Regions from separate parts of the Actinomyces lilanjuaniae genome, predicted to be linked through region 1. Evidence: riboswitches for the same ligand, from Rfam matches in the RefSeq annotation. Region 1 holds a riboswitch; the other holds the start of a gene.

Region 1 (4,713 bases):
GTCGGCCTGGATACCGGGCAGGGCGGAGATCCCGTCGTGGTGGAGGCTGGCGGGCAGGTCGGCCTGGCGGAGGACCTCCTCGGCCTCCATCTGGCAGGCGAGGCTGGAGCCTAGGCCGGCCCCGCAGACGAAGTAGATGTCGGGCTTCCTGGGTGTGTCGGCCGTGCGGGCGGAACGTGCCATGTCAGGTACTCCTTTGTCGGTGGCTGCCGGTGTCTGTCGGTGACGTGGTGGATGCGCCGTGCCCGTGGCGGAGTGCCCGCTGGAGCTCGGTGACGGTTCTCGCTGCAACCAGGAGCCTCAGCCGTGTGACGTCGGTGACCAGGGACACGAACTGCTGCAGGGCGGCCAGGTGGGAGGCGCTGTCTACAGCCGCCAGACAGAACACGAGGGACACCGGGTCGTTGTCCTCATGGCCGAAGGTCACAGGGTCTGACAGGGTGAGCAGGCTCATGGCCTGTCGGTAGACCTCGCCGTCGGGGCGCGCGTGGGCCAGGGCTGTGTGGGGAGCCAGGACGATATAGGGGCCGTACGTCTCCACGGAGCGGATCATGGAGCGGACGTAGGCACGTGAGACGGAGCCGTCGGACACCAGTGGCTCGGCGGCGAGCGTGATGGCCTGGCGCCAGTCGTTGACCCGCTGGCGGATGACGACACGGTCGTCGGTGATGAGGTCGGTCAGTGCACTGTCCATGGCTTGGCTCCATGACGCGGACAGAGGCCGTGCCCGGTGATTGTGCTCGGCAGCATGTGCTCGGCTCCTGGCCCGCGTGGCTCGTGGTTGATGCACTGCGAGTATCCGCGCCCGCGTCTGAGGCGGGCCAGCACGTCTCCTTCCGCCTCAGGGCGTGCAGGCGGAAGATGGGCGGGACCGGCTGGTCCAGGGACCTGGCAGGCAGCAGCCGCGAGACCATGGCCGCTGCGCGTGCTCCTCTCGCTGCCCGGACTTTCTCACGAGCTCTGGTTGAATGTCGTGCATGAGTCGTTACCTTCATGGCCTGGGATGGGGTGTGGTCGCGCTCGCGGCAGCCGTGGCGCTGGTGAGCCTGCGTCCTCCTCTGACCATGCAGCCCTTTGTCGCCCAGGTCGTGGCGCTGCGCACCTTCATGACGCTCGGGTGGGGGCTCCTGGGCCTCCTCCTGCTGGCCACCTCTGTCCTGCGACGCAGGCTGGCCCGGTCCCGGGCTGGGCGTGCGTCCTCCTCGTCGCGTGCCGGACTGCGCACCGGTGCCCTCGGGCTGGTCCTTGTCCTCGTCGCCCTCGCCCACGGTGGCGTCCTCCTAGGGCGCGGCATGTCCCTGGGACCTCTTGAAACCTCTGATACCTCCTCGGACACCCCCTCGGACAAGGCTGCTTTCACCGTCATGTCCCTTAACACCGAGAGGGAGGACGCGCCCGTCCAGGCCGTGGCCGAGACCGCCCGGGCCGTGCAGGCCGACGTCGTCGTCCTGCCGGAGACGACAGCCGCCTACGGCGAGGAGCTGGCAGGGCTGCTGCGGGGCGCGGCTGGGGAGCTGACGGTCTACACCGCAGTCAGCCCGCCCTACGGGTGGAACGACGAGGACGGCGACGGTGCCGACGACGACTCCGGGGCGCATCACGGCATCGACCCGGTGCGCGCTACGACGGTCCTCGTCTCCGAGCGCCTGGGGGGCTACCGGCAGACGGAGGGGGTGGCGGGTGCGGGGCGCGGAATGGTCGTGCTGGAGCCCGTGGACGGGTCAGGGCCTGTCATCACCGGGGTGCACACCTACCCGCCGGTGCCGGGGCTCATGGGGGAGTGGAGGTCCTCGCTGACCACGGTGGCTGGCCTGTGCCAGGACCCGCCCGAGGGGCTGGTCATGGTCGGTGACTTCAACGCCACCCGCGACCACGCCCTGCTGCGTGACCTGCACGCCTGCGCGAGCGCGGGGGAGCAGGCGGGTGTCGGTGGCCTGGCGACCTGGCCCACCCACACCGGGACCAGGCTCCTGGGGGCAACCATTGACCACGTCCTCGTGGACGCCTCCGCCTGGGTGGGGCAGTCAGGCGAGGTCCTCACGCTGCCCCAGACGGACCACCGGGCAGTGGTGGTCCGTCTGGGCAAGGCCTAGACACGGGTAAGGCCGAGACGACGATGACAGGGCGGGGCTGACAGGGCGGGAGCCAGGGCCACCCGGGGTCCGCAGGGTGACCGTATCCGCTCACCTGGGTGCGGCTCAGCGCAGGTGTCGTGTCACCCATTCAGTACCCAGCCGAGCCACCTCCGCCTGGGCCTCCTGCGGGTGGTCCTTGCGTACCTGCACCAGCTGGCTGCCGTCCTTCAGGAGCGGGAAGCCCTTCTGGGCGTCTGCCGCGGTATCGGGCATCTCGTGGGTCAGCGCCCCGTAGATCATAAGGACCGGCCACGGAACCTCCGCCATGGTGGTGTGGGGCTCCTGCATGGAGAAGTCGGCGAGGGTCTCCTTGCTCAGCACGTTCCACTGGCGCGGGTTCGGGTTGTCGTCCACCAGCCGGGTCAGGCCGTGGCGGGCGAGCTCGTCGAGCTGGTGGGGGGAGAAGACCTGCTCCCACAGGACTGACTGGGGGCCGACCACGGCCCCTACCAGGACGGCGGTGCGTACCTGCTCGGGCCGGGCCAGGAGAGCGGCGGTCGCGCCGAAGCCGTTGGCGTGGATGGCCTGGCGGGTGTAGCCGCGCTCGGCCAGCCAGCCGGACACCGCCCTGAGGTCCTCGGCCTCGTTGGCCAGGGTGATGACGTCGTCGTCGGACTCGCCCAGTCCGGAGAAGTCGATGCTGAGGGTGGCCATGCCCGCCTTCTGGTAGCTGGCCGAGACCAGGTCCAGGCGCCCCTGCTCTCCGTGCCGGTCCGCGAGGAAGTCGTGGGCCAGCAGCACCACGCCCTCCCGGCGGGTCGGCACGCCCGTGCCGCTCTCGCCGTCCTGCGGCGGGGTGCCGTCGGGGCGGACGAAGGAGCCCACCAGGGTGACACCGCGCGGGGTGTCGATACGCACCATGCTCATGCGTACAAGCTTAGGCTAGAAGTTGGCGCGGGTCACCAGGTCGCGGAGGGCGCCCAGGGGAATTGCGCTTCCAGCGTGAGCCTGTAGCTGTGCCCGTGGTCCTGGGGTTCGTCTACCCTTGGGCTGTTCCATCTAGAGTGGCTGAGAGACCTGGCTCCGTGACGCCGCAGCAACCCCCTCCGGGTGCTTCCGCCAGGACCGATGGAGGGCCGCACCATGGACCGAGTGGACCGAGTGGACCAGTACGACGCAGACCTGGTTCCCGTGACCGGGCCGCCCCTGCCTGCAGCGGGGCCTGTCGCGCCCCAGCGGGCTGCGTCCCCGGGTGCCGCTGGTGCCGCGCTGGCCCCGGCGGGGCTGCCCTCGCTGTCCCTGGAGCTCTTCCCTCCCCGCCCCGGTGTCCATGCCTCGCAGACGTGGGGAGCGCTGGACCGGCTGCTGGGGGTGCTCCCCGACTTCGTCTCAGTCACCTACCGGCCGACCTTCGCGCCCGACCCTGACGGCGGCCCCGGGGTGCGTGCGGTGCGGGAGCACAACCCGGCTGAGGACGTCATCACCCACGTGCTGGCCACCAGCCGGGTGCCGCTCATGGCCCACCTGACCTGTATCGGCTACCGCAGGCGCGACGTGGTGGAGATTGTGCGCCTCTTCCTGGGCCTGGGGGTGCGCCGCTTCCTGGCGCTGCGGGGCGACCCGCCGCGCGGGACCAGGGCGAGCGACGTCCCCGGTGAGCTGCGCTACGCCAGCGACCTGGTGCGCGTGATCCGCGAGGTCGAGGACGAGTACTTCGGTGACGGCGCCCGGCACCTGCAGGTGGCCGTGGCTGCCTACCCTGCCTGCGAGGACCTGGAGGCTGAGGTGGAGGTCCTGGCCGCCAAGCAGGAGGCGGGTGCCGACCTGGCCATGACCCAGGTCTTCTACGACGCGCAGGACTACCTGTCGCTGTCGCGTGCCGCTTCCTACAGCGGGGTGGTCATGCCTGTCCTTCCCGGCATCATCCCTCTGACAGACCTGCGCCGCCTGACCCGCCTGGAGTCGCTGACCGGTGTGCAGGTCCCGGCCGACCTGAGTGCCACCCTACGGCGGGCCGAGGGCGCCCAGGCTGTGGCGGCGGGGATCGACGCCACCCTGCGCCTGGCCACCCAGGTGCTCGACGGAGGTGCCCCCGGGGTGCACCTCTACACATTCAACCGGACCCGGCCCGCGCTGGACGTGGTCTCCCACCTGCGTCTGGGAGGGATCTTCCGGGGGCAGGAGCCCGACCGGGAGACCCAGCACGAGGTGGACCTGGCCTACCTCAACGCCACTCCCGGCGGGGACCGGCGTCCCTCTGTCTGGTAGGGGTCTGGTAGGGAGGGGGCTGGTGGGCGGGTAGAGCCAGGTCGTAGTGTAGGGAGGACCGTGGGGGCGAGACATATATGAGCGTATGAGCGCAGGCTGTCTTCGCGTCACGGAGGCGGCACCGGAGTGGTCCGGCGGGGCTGCCGGAGGTAATGATATTGCGGTGTTACCGTGGCAGGGCGGTTGGCGCTCGTGTCACGTCATTAAGATGACAAGGAGATTCTCATGTTCTCTGTCCTCCGGGTGACCTCGTTGGTCGTGGCTAGCCTTGTCCTCGGCGCCTGTAGCGTGTTCCTGCTGTGTGCCGGGGCTGCCCTCGTCGCTCTTGCCGCTGATGCGTCGGTGTCGATCCCGTGGGTGTACACGGTGT
Region 2 (4,713 bases), 470 kb from region 1:
ACTCCTACGCCGCTGACGTCACGCACCAGACCTGGCTGGGGGTGCGGCGCCTGAGCGTGGTGTTCCGCGGCGTACCCGCCCACGCCTCCTCCCAGCCGTTCATGGGGCGTAACGCGCTGGACGCTGCCACCCTGGCCCTCACCGGGTTCGGCCTGCTGCGCCAGCACCTGCTGCCCATGGACCGCCTCCACGCCGTGGTAGTGGACGGCGGAGAGGTCGCCAACGTCATCCCGGAGCGCGCTGAGCTGGCTGTCATGGTGCGCTCGAAGTATCCCGAGACCCTCAAGGAGGTCGTTGCCCGGGTGGAGGAGGTGCTGTACGGGGCGGCGCTCATGACCGGTACGGGTGTGGAGATCCGTACAGACTCGTTCACCAACGAGATGCCGGTGCGCGATAACGCCCCGCTCCTGGAGTCGTGGGTGCGCTCCCAGCGGGAGCGGGGCCGCGACCCTCTGCCTGCTGGCGTGCTCAGCGAGACGATCGCCGCCGGGACGGACTTTGGCAACGTCTCCCAGCGCGTGCCGGGGATCCACCCGCTTGTCAAGGTGACCGAGGGTCCTGACGTCGCGCTTCACACCCGCGAGATGGCGCAGGCCGCTGCTTCTCCCGCGGCAGACACGGCCGTGGTGGACGGAGCCTACGGGCTGGCTGCGGTGTCCCTGGACTGGCTGTGCGACGCCGGCCTGCGTGAGGCGGTCCAGGCGGACTTCGAGGCCAGCGGCGGGGTCGTAGACGTGGAGGGGTTCTGGGCGCAGTGAGGACGTGCAGGGTCAGACACGCTGTGCATCGCCATGCTGGTTCACCTACGCCCAGGCGGACGGCGGGTACAGGACAAGGCCGACAAGGCCCGGGAGACAGCCCCGGGAGACAATGGAGCCATGACTGTCTCGAGCGCCCCTGTCGCCCTGCCGCCGCCCCAGACTGACGGCCTGTACCAGGTCATGCTGGTCTGCACCGGCAACATCTGCCGCTCCGCCATGGCGAGGGTGGTGCTGTGCGACCGCCTTGCTGCCGTAGGGGTGGACAGGGGGCCAGGTGGCGCAGCCAGGCGCGCTCAGCACGCTGTCTCGCGGCGGGTGCCCGTGGCCGGGACCAGCGTCGTGGTCTGGTCGGCAGGCACCTCCGACGAGGAGGAGGGCAGTCCCATTGACCCCCGGGCGCGGCGCGTGCTGGCTGAGGCGGGCTACACCAGCCCGACGGCCTCTGAGGCCATTGCGGGCCACCGTGCCCACCGCATCAGCGACGCTGAGATCCTGGGTAACGACCTTCTCCTGGCCATGACCGCCCACCACTGGCGTGAGCTGCGGCGCCGGGGTGAGCGCCTGGGCGCTGACCCCTCCCGTGTAGTGATGTACCGGGCGCTGGATCCTGAGGTGTCGCCTCAGCCGGGTGCGTCGCCGGTATCCGGCACTGCGGCGGCTCCGGGGGCGGTGCCAGACCTGCCCGATCCCTGGTACGGGTCCGTGGAGGACTTTACTGACACGCTCCAGGTGGTCGAGCGTGTCAGTGACGAGCTGGCCGTGCGGCTGCGGCCCTGGATGTGAGGCTGCCGGGCGCTCAGCCCAGCCGGGCCCGCAGCCACTGGGTGACCGAGGCCAGGTACTGGGCTCGGGCGGCGGGCCGGGACAGCGACAGGTCGTGGACCCCCTCGGGGACCTGACAGACCGTCACGTCCGGTCCCAGGAGGGGTGCGCGTGCCAGCATCTGCTCCACTGACAGCACCACGTCGCTGCGCTGGGCCTCCTGGACCGTCGGTGATACCGGCCCCGTGGTCGTCGAGCAGCACAGCAGGACAGGCTCCTGGATGCCCAGGCCGTGGTGCACCTCGCGGTGCAGGCGGCGGACCGCTGTCAGGAAGCCGGCGCGCGCCGGGAGGGACACCGCCGGCTTGAGGGCCAGGTCCCAGTCCCACTCACCCTCCCAGTGCTGGTGCAGGGAGCGTACGTAGACGTCGGGGACGCCGGCTCCCCGCCTCGGGTTGCGGGGGTCGGGGATGACTCGGTCGGGGTCGTGACGGGACAGGAGATCCACGAAGGCGGTTCCGTAGGAGCGCATGAACGCGGAGGCCTGTAGGTCCAGCCAGGGTGAGTTGAGGACTACTGCCTGCACCGTGGCCGGGTGGTCGGCCGCCCAGATGACTGCCTGCAGGCCACCGGTGGAGTGCCCGTTGAGGACCACGGTTGCGTGCCCGTGCTCGGTGCGGATGACGTGCAGCGCCTTGGCGATCTCCTCGTCGTGGACGCGGAGGTCGCGCACGCTGTGGGGGCGTGGGTGCCCGATCCCGGCCCGGGCGCAGGAGCGCAGCTCGAGGGCGTAGAACTCGTAGCCCGTCTCCAGGTAGGCCTGGGCTAGGTGGGTCTGGAAGAAGTAGTCGCTGTGGCCGTGGATGTAGAGCACGGCCTTGGCGTGTCGTGGCACGCCTGCCCGCCCGGCCTGGTGCTGATGGACCAGGACGGCGTGGTGGGCGCCGGGCGCCTTCCGGGGTGACTCCCGCACGGGGAGGTGCCGGGCCACCCACGGGTCTCCCAGGATGTCAGGTGTGAGGCTCTCGGCGAGGGGGCCGGAGGCAGACGAGGGTGAGGACGGTGCGGGACTCATAGTGTGATCCAAGCACAGTCCTCGACGCGCGGAGGCCTCCTGGGGCGGGTGTCAGCATAGTTGTGGGCGAGCTTGTGCCCCGTGGCTCGGCCATGGCGTGAGGGTGTCAGCTTGCTTGCGGGGTCCCGGATGCGTAACGTGTAGCCGACCATCCAGAGCAGCCGAGAGACCTGGCTCGTTGACGTTGCAGCAACCCCCGTCGCGGTGCGGGTGCTTCCGCCAGGACCGATGGAGGTAGCAGTGAGCGGACCAGCGGTGAGCACACCGGCTCCCGAGGAGGACGCCCCGGCGTCGCCCGACCCCATGATCTCGCTGAAGGACGTCCGCAAGGTCTACCGACTACGTGGAGGAGCGCAGGTGCGTGCCCTGGACGGGCTGAGCCTTGACGTCGCCCCCGGGACCATCCACGGCATCGTCGGGACCTCCGGGGCGGGCAAGTCCACGCTGGTGCGCTGCCTGACCTCCCTGGAGCGTCCCACCCAGGGGCGCATCCGTGTGGCCGGGCAGGACATGACATCCCTGTCCGCGCGTCAGCTGCGTGAGGCCCGCCGTCGTATCGGGATGGTCTTCCAGCACGCCAACCTCCTGGACCAGCGCACCACGGCGCAGAACATTGCCTACCCCCTGGCCCTGGCGGGCGTGCCCAGGGGCCAGCGCCGCCAGACCGTCGAGCGCATGCTTGAGCTCGTGGGACTGGCTGACCGGGGTGCCTCCTACCCGGCACAGCTCTCCGGCGGTCAGAAGCAGCGTGTCGGTATCGCCCGGGCGCTGGCCGACGACCCCTCCGTCCTCCTGTGCGATGAGCCCACCTCTGCCCTGGACCCGGAGACCACGCGCTCCATCCTGGACCTTATCAGGGACGTGCGTGACGCCCTGGGGCTGACCGTCATTATCATCACCCACGAGATGAGCGTGGTCCGCCAGGTCTGTGACGCGGTGAGCCTGCTGGAGGCAGGCCGGGTCGTGGAGGGCGGCCGCCTGGAGGACGTCGTGCTCGACACCTCCTCCCGGCTCTCCCGTGAGGTGGTCCCCCTCCCGGCGGTCCCTGAGGCTGCTCGGTCCCAGGGGGATGCCGTCCTTGACGTCTGTGTCACGGCACACCCTGGTGAGCCGGCCGCTGTTGCCCTGATGTCGATGGTGGCCGAGCTGGGCGGGGACATCGCCTCCGGGGTCTTCGAGACGGTCGGGGCAGCCCAGATCGGCCGTCTAGCCGTGACTGTTCCTGCTACCCAGGCATCGCGCTGCGTCACCGCGCTGCGCCAGGCCGGTATCACTGCGGAGGTACGAGCGTGAGTCTTCTTATGAGTGTCTCTGCTGCCGCGCACGGCTCCACGCAGGCGGCTCTGGGTGCGGCCCCTGTGCTTCTGGCAGCCAGCAGTGAGGACCAGACGTGGCAGAACAACCCGGTGTTCGAGCGCAGGCTCCTGAGCGCCGTCACCGAGACGATGCAGATGACCTTTGTCTCGGGCTTCCTGACAGTCGTCCTGGGGCTGCTCCTGGGACTGGCGCTGGTGACCACGGGCACGCGTGGACAGCACCGCAATCGTCCTCTCTACGAGGTCCTCTCCTTCGTGGTCAACGTCGGGCGCTCCATGCCCTTCATCATCCTCATGGTCGCGATCGCCTCCTTGACGCGGCTGATTGTGGGCACCTCCCTGGGCTGGCAGGCCGTCTGCGTCCCGCTGACCATCGGGGCGATTCCCTTCTACGCGCGACTAGTGGAGACGGCGGTCAACAACGTGGACCACGGCAAGGTCGAGGCGGCTCTTATGATGGGGGCCTCCGGGACCCAGATCACCTGGGGGGTGCTAGTCCGGGAGGCGCTGCCCACTCTCATCCAGTCGGCCACGGTGACCCTGATCGCCCTCCTGGGCTACACCGCCATGGCGGGCACCATCGGGGCGGGGGCCTGGGGACCTCGCCATCCAGTACGGCTACAACCGCAGCATGTCTGATGTCATGGTCGTCTCCGTCGTCCTGATCCTGCTGATCGTCGCTGTCATCCAGCTGGCTGGCGACATGCTCAGCCGGCTGGTGGACCACCGCTGAGGCAACCACCAGCCGGAGGAACGGCGAGCCGCCTCGGTCCTGGCAGCTGCTGGGGGATGACTGGTC

Evidence for each region. Region 1 has a riboswitch for S-adenosylmethionine ahead of D5R93_RS01430 (methylenetetrahydrofolate reductase). Riboswitches for the same ligand answer to the same signal wherever they lie in the genome.
Region 2: another riboswitch for S-adenosylmethionine. It lies ahead of D5R93_RS12340 (methionine ABC transporter ATP-binding protein); the one in region 1 lies ahead of D5R93_RS01430 (methylenetetrahydrofolate reductase).

What each region holds. Positions count from the first base shown of each region.
Region 1 is NZ_CP032514.1:316,000-320,712, forward strand. Features, by position in the region: gene D5R93_RS01410 (PTS sugar transporter subunit IIB) at 1-183, opposite strand, end outside; gene D5R93_RS01415 (PTS sugar transporter subunit IIA) at 185-694, opposite strand; gene D5R93_RS01420 (endonuclease/exonuclease/phosphatase family protein) at 978-2,093, shown strand; gene D5R93_RS01425 (alpha/beta hydrolase family protein) at 2,199-3,002, opposite strand; SAM riboswitch class I at 3,128-3,210, shown strand; gene D5R93_RS01430 (methylenetetrahydrofolate reductase) at 3,219-4,343, shown strand; gene D5R93_RS01435 (hypothetical protein) at 4,569-4,713, shown strand, end outside.
Region 2 is NZ_CP032514.1:2,875,530-2,880,242, reverse strand. Features, by position in the region: gene D5R93_RS12355 (amidohydrolase) at 1-758, shown strand, start outside; gene D5R93_RS12350 (arsenate reductase/protein-tyrosine-phosphatase family protein) at 879-1,544, shown strand; gene D5R93_RS12345 (alpha/beta hydrolase) at 1,558-2,598, opposite strand; SAM riboswitch class I at 2,744-2,833, shown strand; gene D5R93_RS12340 (methionine ABC transporter ATP-binding protein) at 2,827-3,891, shown strand; partial or broken gene D5R93_RS12335 (methionine ABC transporter permease) at 3,900-4,647, shown strand.